One region of the Thermaerobacter sp. FW80 genome, then DNA from elsewhere that is predicted to be linked to it. Evidence: riboswitches for the same ligand, from Rfam matches in the RefSeq annotation. Region 1 holds a riboswitch; the other holds the start of a gene.

Region 1 (4,266 bases):
CGGCAGGCGCCGATGATGTCGAAGGCGACCGCCTCGCCCGGCTGCACCCGCCGGTCCGTGGCCTGGGGCCAGCGGAAGCTCAGCAGGGACCAGGCGCCGGCGTGCACCCGGAAGTAGCGCACGAAGTCGGCGCCGGCGGCCAGCGCGGCCGCGGTCCCCGCGGCGCCCAGCTGCTGCTCCGAGAGGCCGGGGCGCAGGACCTCGAGGGCCGCGGCCAGCCCCACATCGGCCACCGCCGCGGCTCGGGCGAGCAGCTCCTGTTCCTCCGGGTCCTTGACGCGGCGCGCCCGGCGAACCAGCGCGTCGGCGGGGACCCACTCCACGCCCGGCAGGGCCTGGGCGGCCGCCCGGAAGGCGGCCCAGGACCACAGGTCCGTCCCCGCGACGCCGATGCGGCCCGCGGTGAGCCCCAGGCGCTGGATCCACGTGCGGAGGGCCATGGGATGGGCGGGGGTGAGATCGACCCGGTCCGCCACCACCGTCTCGGGACGGGCCGCGTCGGCGATGAGGACCACCGGGCCGCGGCGCGGCACCAGCAGGAGCGACTGCCCCCAGCCCTCGTACCCCGGGACCGCCGCCGCCGTGGGGGCGGGGGCGTGGTGGCCGCAGAGGAAGGCCACGTCCCCGCCGCGTTCGTAGAAGGCACGGCCCACCGCCAGCACCGCATCGAGGCCCGCGGCCGCGGCGGCGGCCCGCAGCGCGTCCTGCCGCCGTCGGTAGGTGGCCTCGGGCAGGACCGGCCGGTCGATCCCGGGGCCCCGGGCCCCGCGGGGCAGGTAGGGCGCCGGGGCGGCGGGCGCCGGACCGGCGGCGTCGCCCGAGGGAGGTTCCGGGGCGGTTCCCGGTTCGTCCGACACCGGCGACACCTCGCTTCCGTCCCCCTACTTTGGCCGTCGGGCGCGGATTCCCTCCCGGGCCCCTTCCGGCCACCGCGCCGGGCCGGCGACGGCGGCCGCACCGCCGGCGGCCGCCGGCCCCCGGTGCCGGCGGCGCGGAGCCTCGGGGCCCCGGTGGAGCCGCCCCGAACGCCGGGGGTTGAGGCCGGCTCGCGGCGAGCCGATAATGGCGCCGTCGAGGTGAGGAGCCATGGCGGGCTTGTTCGATCCCATCGCCTTCCGCGGGCTGACCCTGCGCAACCGCATCGTCATGTCCCCGATGTGCCAGTACAGCGCCGGCACCGACGCCCGGGCCAACGACTGGCACTTCGTGCACTACGGGACCCGGGCGGTCGGCGGCGTCGGGCTGATCGTGGTCGAGGCCACGGCCGTGGAGGGCCGCGGGCGCATCAGCGAGGCCGATCTCGGCCTCTACCGCGACGACCACGTCGAACCCCTCCGGCGGATCGTCGACTTCTGCCACGCCCAGGGGGTGCCCGTCGGCATCCAGCTCGCCCATGCCGGCCGCAAGGCGTGGTCCCCGAACAAGGGGGTGGGGCCGGAGCCGGCGGTGGCGCCGTCGGCGATCCCCTTCGCCCCGGACTGGCCCGTGCCGCGCGCCCTGGGGATCGAGGAGATCCCGGCCATCGTCGACGCCTTCGCGGCGGCCGCCCGCCGGGCGCTGCAGGCCGGGTTCGACCTCATCGAGATCCACGCCGCCCACGGCTACCTCTTGAACCAGTTCCTCTCCCCGCTGAGCAACCGGCGGACCGACGGGTACGGGGGCGACCTCCGCGGCCGCATGCGCCTGCTGCTGGAGGTGGTCGAGGCGGTGCGGGCGGTCTGGCCCTCCGACCGGCCCCTCTGGGTGCGGCTCTCGGCCGTGGACTGGGCGCCCGGGGGCGTCACCCTGGACGACACCGTCGCCGTTGCGTCCGCCCTCAAGGAGCGGGGCGTCGACCTGGTGGACTGCAGCTCCGGTGGGGTGGTGCCGCCTCCCGAACCCATCCCCCAGGGGCCCGGCTACCAGGCCGCCTTCGCGGCCGAGGTGCGCCGCCGGGTGGGCATCGCCACCGGGGCCGTCGGGCTGATCACCGAGCCCGCCCAGGCGGACCACGTGATCCGCTCGGGCCAGGCCGACGTCGTCCTGCTGGCGCGCCAGTTGCTGAGGGAGCCCTACTGGCCGCTGCGGGCGGCGCGGGAGCTCGGGGCCGAGATCGCCTGGCCCCGCCAGTACCTGCGGGCGCGCCGGTAGCCGACGCCCGCGTTGGGCCGAGCCGGGGGCGCCCGCGGCCGCGGCCACGCCGGGGCGCGGGTGGGCCCCCGCCCGTCCCGCGTCCGGAAGGGCGCGTCACCGCCGCCCATCCGCGGCGACCGGCCGCTACCTCGTGCCCCCGCGATGGGGTAGAATGGGTGCGGACAACCGAATCCCGTGGCGGTCCAGGTGCCCCGTCCCGCGGCGGCCCAGGGTGCGGCGCGACGCGGCCGCGGGCGAGGGAGAATAGGGAAGTCCGGTGCGAATCCGGCGCGGTCCCGCCACTGTGACCGGGGAGCCGGCGCCCCTCGTGCGCCACTGCGGCCCGCTGCCCCAGCGGGCAGGGCTGCGGGAAGGCCGGGCGCCCGGCGGTGATCCGGGAGCCAGGAGACCTGCCTGGACCGAGTACGTACGCCTTCGGCGGAAAGGAGGTACGTACCGGGTGCGCCCACGTGCGGGGACGTCGCCCCGGCCTGCTCTGACGCCAAGGCCGGGGCTTTTCGTTTGAGCAGGGAGCCGTTGGCGGAGGGATCCGTCCGCCCGCCGCCGAGGGGCGCGGGCGACCCGGGTGCGGCCGGGTCGGCGCCCCGGGCGGGTGCCGACGGAGACGGGGACGAGGGGAGAGGGACCGGATGATGGCACGGTTCGTACGAGGGCTCTGGGCGGGACGAACGCGGCGAGGCGGCGGGCCGCGACGCGGTGGGGCCCTGGTGGCGCTGCTCCTGCTGGTCGCCCTGCTGGTGACCGCCTGCGGCGGTGGCGGCGGGGCGACGCCGGACGGCGCAGGGGCCGGCGGCTCCGGGGCCGGTTCGTCCCCGGCCGCTGCCGGCGAGGGGCAGGCGTCGACGGAGCAGGCGCCGCGGACGAGCTACCCCTACACCCTCACCGACGACGCCGGGCGGCAGGTGACCCTGGAGCGGCGGCCCGAGCGCATCGTCTCGCTGGCGCCGAGCAACACCGAGATCCTCTTCGCCATCGGCGCCGGGGACCGGGTGGTGGGGGTCGACTCCTTCAGCGACTACCCCGCGGAGGTCCAGGAGCTGCCCAAGGTCGGGGGCCTGACGGACACCAACTACGAGCAGATCGTGGCCCTGGAGCCGGACCTGGCCCTGACCATCGGCGGGACCGAGGAGCAGGTCGCGAAGCTGGAGGAGCTCGACATCCCGGTGGTGGTCATCCAGCCGGCCACCCTGGACGACGTGCTGGACCGCATCCTGCGCATCGGCGAGCTGGTGGACGCCCAGGCGGGCGCGCGCCGGGTGGTGGAGGACATGCGGTCCCGCATCGAGGCGGTGCGCCAGCGCGTGGCGGACATCCCGGAGGACCAGCGGGTGCGCGTGTTCTACGAGGTCTGGAACGACCCGCTGATGACCGTGGGGCCGGGCGGGTTCATCCACGACGTCATCGTGGCCGCCGGCGGCATCAACGTCGCCAAGGGGACCGGTCAGCCCTGGCCCCAGATCAGCCTCGAGGAGGTCGTGCGGCAGGACCCCCGGGTCATCGTGGTGCCGGCCTCGCTCAAGACCTCCTACGAGGAGCTCAAGGCCAAGCGCCGCCGCGGGTGGGAGGGCATCACCGCGGTCGAGCAGGGCCGCGTGTACGCCATCGACGACGCGGTGATCAGCCGGCCGGGGCCGCGCCTGGTCGAGGGGCTGGAGCAGCTGGCTCGCTGGTTCTACCCCGACCGCTTCCAGGGAGGCGAGTGACGGCCGAGGACGCGCCAGGGGGGTGCCGGCCGCGCCGGTGGGGTCCGGTGGGGGCGGGGGGCATGCGGCTTCAGGGGAGAAGGCAGCGGCCCCTGGGCCGGGCCGCACGATCGGCGATGCCGCAGGGCGGGGCGAGGGCCGAGGCCGACGGGACGGGTCCTGGACGAGGGCCGGGAGGGCCGGGTCCGGCCCGCCTGCCGGGCGCGGGGCGCCCTCCCGGCCGGGGGGCCGGCGTCTTCGCCGGCCTGGCCCTGGCCTTGGTGGTCTCGCTGCTGCTGGCGACGGGGCTCGGGGCCGTCGCGGTGCCGCCGGCCGAGGTGGTGCGCGTGCTGCTGGACGCGGCGGCCCGCGCCCTCGCGGGGGACGCGGGCGGGGAGGTGGCCCCGGCGGCACGGATCCTGGTGGACATCCGGCTGCCGCGGGTGCTCCT
Region 2 (4,266 bases), 870 kb from region 1:
GTACGGCCTCTACCCGCGGTACCCCGCCCGGGACTGGGCGGTCATCCGGTCCCTCGAGCCCCTGTTCACGGCCCTCGCGCCGAAGGCGGGCCGGCGCCTCGTACCTTCTTGAGGACCGGATCGGCCAGGCGAACCGGGAGGCGGCCCTGCCCGCCGAACCGCGCTCGTGCCCTCTTAAGGCCCATGCGCGAGGGCTTCCCGGCTGGCACGGCGGCCGCTACACTGTCTGGCGAGAGAGCGGGCGCGGGCCGCGTGTCCGCAGCAGGGGGCGGCGTTAGGGGTCCGATGGACGCGACGACGTCGGGCGGGTCCGGTCACGCGGTGCGAGCGACCGCGGATGGTCGGGCCATGGGCCAGCGGTGCCGACGACGCCGGCAACGGTGCCAACGAGGCCGGTGGTGGGGCCGCGGGCCTTTGGTGTCGACGTGCCGAGGGGCGGGCCTGGCGCCCTGGGTGCCGACGCTGGCGATGCGCCAGGGAGCGGCGGAATACCATGACCCAGGCGTTGTGCGGCGTCTGGGGAAGGGGCAGTCCATCGCACGGGCCGGCGGGATGGCGCCGGCCCGCGGAGTTTGCGGCGGAGGTTGGTCCAGGTTCCCATGGATCGCGGTCTACCGTCCTTGGCGTGGGCCCTCGAGCGGCAGCGGCCGCTGACCTGTGCCCATCGCGGCGGCCGCGCGCGGGCCCCGGAGAACACCCTGTCCGCCTTCCGGGAGGCGGTGGCGGCCGGGGTCGACATGGTGGAGCTCGACGTGCAGCTGACGGCCGACGGCGAGGTGGTGGTCTTCCACGACGCCGACCTGCGCCGGACCACCAACGGCAAGGGGAGGGTGGCCGAGGCCCGGTGGGACGAGGTGCGCCAGCTGGACGCCGGTGCCTGGTTCGGCGGCCGGTTCCGCGGGGAGCGCGTCCCCACCCTGGCGGAGGTGCTCCACTGGGCCCGGGGCCGGGTGTACCTGCAGATCGAGCTCAAGCCGTACGGCCGCGACGCCGCCGCCCTATGCGAGCGGGTGGTCGAGCTGGTGCGGCAGCGGGACATGCACGACCAGGTGATGCTGCTGTCCTTCGACCACTACGTGCTGCGGTGGTGCAAGGAGGTGGCCCCCGACATCATGACGGGCGCCATCTGCCAGGCCCGGCTGATCGACCCGGTCGCGGTGGCGCGGTCGGCCGGTGCGGACGTCTTCTGCGTGGATGCCGAGCACCTGGCGCCGGAGGAGGTCTACCTGCTCCACCGGGCGCAGATCGCGGTCCACAGCTTCGGCGAGAGCCGCGCGGTTCTGCGGGAGCTGGCGGGCTGGGGGGTGGACATCCTCCAATCCGACGACCCGCAGGCCCTTGGGGAGTTCGCCATGGCGCGCCGCTAGGCGCCGGGGTCGTCCGGGTGAGCTTGTCCGTCTCCCGGCCCGCCCTGTGCCGGCCGCCGGTCGTAGCTGCCGATGGCGGCCGCCCTTCGGGTTTGGCCAATGAACACAACATGTTGTAGGATGGCGTCGAACAAAATTCCATATCTGGCATGTGGCTGCGGTCCGCGCTGCGCCCCCGAGGGCGAGGACCCAGCCACGGCGCGGTGCCTGTCCGACAGGGCAGGGCGCGGCCACCGGAGCGCATCGCCCCCGACGGGGGATCGCGCTCCCGATGAGCGGATCCTGGCGGGGACCGTCCTCCCAGGCGGTCCGCGAGGGCGACCGCGGCGGCGGGGCCATGGTCCGGCCGCGGCGCCGGTGGCCCGCTGGGGGAAGACCGGTGAGAGTCCGGCGCTGTCCCGCAACGGTGACCGGCGCGCCGGAACCGGTGCACGGGATCGATGCCCGGTGTGCGAGGCCATCGACCCGCGCCCGGGGACGGCGGCGCCGGAAGCCCGAGTACCCACACCGCGCCTCCGTTCCGCCCCCGCGGAGGGGTGAGGGCGGGCCGAGCGCGGGCATTCCCTTGCCATGCAACCCGGCCCCCCGTGGGCCGGGTTTCGTTTCCCTCCCGCCAGCCGACGGCATCCACGCCGGTCTCCATCGCCTGGCGGGGCGGGCCGGGGGCACCCGCCGGCTCCTCCCCTCCTCCGTGCCGCGCCGATGGCGCTGGGGCGGAACCGCCAGGGGAGGGGAGGAAGCCCATGGACGACGTCCTCCGCCGGCTGACCGCCGGCCTACCCGATGCGGCCCGCCTCGAGCAGATCCTGCGCCGCGATCTGAAGTGGGTGGCAGCCGGCTCTCCTGGGGCCGGGATCCTCGCCGCGTCCCCAGCCGACTCGGTCGGCTCCCTCGCCGGCGGTTTGGCATCGCCCGGCGTCGTCGCCGCGCCCGCCGGAACCGCTACCGCGCCCGTCGGAACGGCTACCGAACCCGCCGGGACCGCCACCGAACTGGAGGAGCTCCTGGTCCAGGCCGCCACCCAGCACCTGCACCGGGAGCCGCGGATGGAACGGGTGGCGGTGCGGGCGCGGCTGCGCCAGCTCTACCGGTTCGTCCTGGGGGAACCGGACCCGTCCCCGGCGGCCTACCGGGCCGCCTTCCCGGCCTACATCCGCAAGGGCGTGGCCTGCGGTGCCCTGGACCAGCGGCTGCTGGCCTTCGACCTCGACGCGCTGGCGGCCGCCCTGGACCCGGAGCGGGACGAGACCTTGCCCTTCATCGGCCTCGTCACCCTAATGGACCGGTACCTGGTGCGGGAGCCGGAGAGCCGCCGGTGCCTGGAGACGCCCCAGTTCCTCTTCATGCGGGTGGCCATGGGGCTGGCCCTGGCGGAGGAACCCGGCCAGCGGGAGGCCTGGGCCCGCCGGTTCTACCACGCCATGTCGACCTTCCGCTATCTGCCCAGCACGCCGACCCTGTTCAACGCCGGCACGCCCCACCACCAGCTCTCGTCCTGCTACCTGGCCGACGTCCACGACTCCATGGAGCACATCCTGGAGGCGGCCAGTGACTTCGGCCGGCTGGCCAAGTACGCCGGCGGCATCGGGGCCTCGGTGACGCGGCTGCGGGCGGCGGGATCGCCGGTGCGGGGGATCAACGGCGAGTCGTCGGGCGTCATCCCGTTCATCCACTTCTACGACGCCCTGATCAAGGCGGTGAACCAGGGTGGCCGCCGGCGGGGGACGCTGGCGGTGTACCTCGAGCCCTGGCACCTGGAGATCGAGGCCTTCCTCGACCTCAAGCGCAACAGCGGCGACCCGTACCTGCGGGCGCACAGCGTCAACACCGCCCTCTGGATCCCCGACGAGTTCCTGCGCCGCGTGGAGACCGGGGAGCCGTGGTACCTGTTCGACCCGGCCTACGTGCCGGAGCTGCCCGAGAAGGTGGGGCGAGCCTTCGCCGCGGCCTACGCCGAGCGCATCCGCCAGGCCGAGGCCGGGGCGCTGCCCGGCCGGGCGTGGAAGCGGGTGGACGCGCGCCAGCTCTTCCGGGAGATCCTGGCCACCCTGCAGGAGACCAGCCACCCCTGGCTGGTGTTCAAGGACGCCGGCAACCTGCGCTCGCTGCTGCCGGGGGTGATCCACTCCAGCAACCTCTGCACCGAGGTCTTCCTCCCCACCACCGCCGACGAGGTGGCGGTGTGCAACCTGGCCAGCGTCAACCTGGCCCGGCACCTGGGGCCGCAGGGCATCGACTGGGGCGCCTTGGCCGAGACGGTGGCCGTGGCCATGCGGGGGCTGGACAACGTCATCGACCTCAACCTCTATCCGATCGAGAAGGCGCGCCGCTCCAACCTGCGCCACCGGCCGGTGGGGCTGGGGGTGATGGGCTTCGCCGAGGCGGTCAACCGCCTGGGCTGGGGCTACGCCGACCCCCAGGCGGCCGAGCTGGCCGACCGGGTGCTGGAGTTCATCAGCTACCACGCCATCCTGGCCTCGTGCCGCCTGGCGGAAGAACGCGGCCCCTTCCCCGCCTTCGCCGAGAGCGGCTGGGCCCGCGGCCGGGTGCCCCTGGACACCCTGGCGGATCTCGAGGCCGGGCGCGGACAGCCCGTGGCGGTCGACCGCACGGCCCGTCTCGACTGGGATGCGGTCCGGGACCGGGTGCGCCGGGGCATGCGCAACGGCACGGTGCTGGCCGTCGCCCCGACCGCCACCATCAGCCTGATCGCCGGGACCACGCCGAGCCTGGATCCGCCCTACGCCAACGTCTTCTCCCGGCAGACCCTCTCGGGCAAGTTCCTCGAGATCAACCGCGTCCTGGTGGAGGAGCTGGAGCGGCGGGGCCTCTGGGAGGCCGCCCGCGACCGCATCGTGGAGGAACGCGGCGACCTCCAGCCCATCGCCGAGATCCCCGC

What was found. Region 1 has a riboswitch for cobalamin ahead of E1B22_RS10185 (ABC transporter substrate-binding protein). Riboswitches for the same ligand answer to the same signal wherever they lie in the genome.
Region 2: another riboswitch for cobalamin. It lies ahead of E1B22_RS01480 (ribonucleoside-diphosphate reductase subunit alpha); the one in region 1 lies ahead of E1B22_RS10185 (ABC transporter substrate-binding protein).

What each region holds. Positions count from the first base shown of each region.
Region 1 covers NZ_CP037895.1:2,440,109-2,444,374, reverse strand. Annotated here, with positions in the region: gene E1B22_RS10195 (M24 family metallopeptidase) at 1-866, opposite strand, end outside; gene E1B22_RS10190 (NADH:flavin oxidoreductase/NADH oxidase) at 1,087-2,130, shown strand; cobalamin riboswitch at 2,376-2,524, shown strand; gene E1B22_RS10185 (ABC transporter substrate-binding protein) at 2,763-3,836, shown strand; gene E1B22_RS10180 (iron ABC transporter permease) at 3,953-4,266, shown strand, end outside.
Region 2 covers NZ_CP037895.1:357,993-362,258, reverse strand. Annotated here, with positions in the region: gene E1B22_RS01490 (HAD family hydrolase) at 1-112, shown strand, start outside; gene E1B22_RS01485 (glycerophosphodiester phosphodiesterase family protein) at 600-1,367, shown strand; cobalamin riboswitch at 1,736-1,871, shown strand; gene E1B22_RS01480 (ribonucleoside-diphosphate reductase subunit alpha) at 2,111-4,266, shown strand, end outside.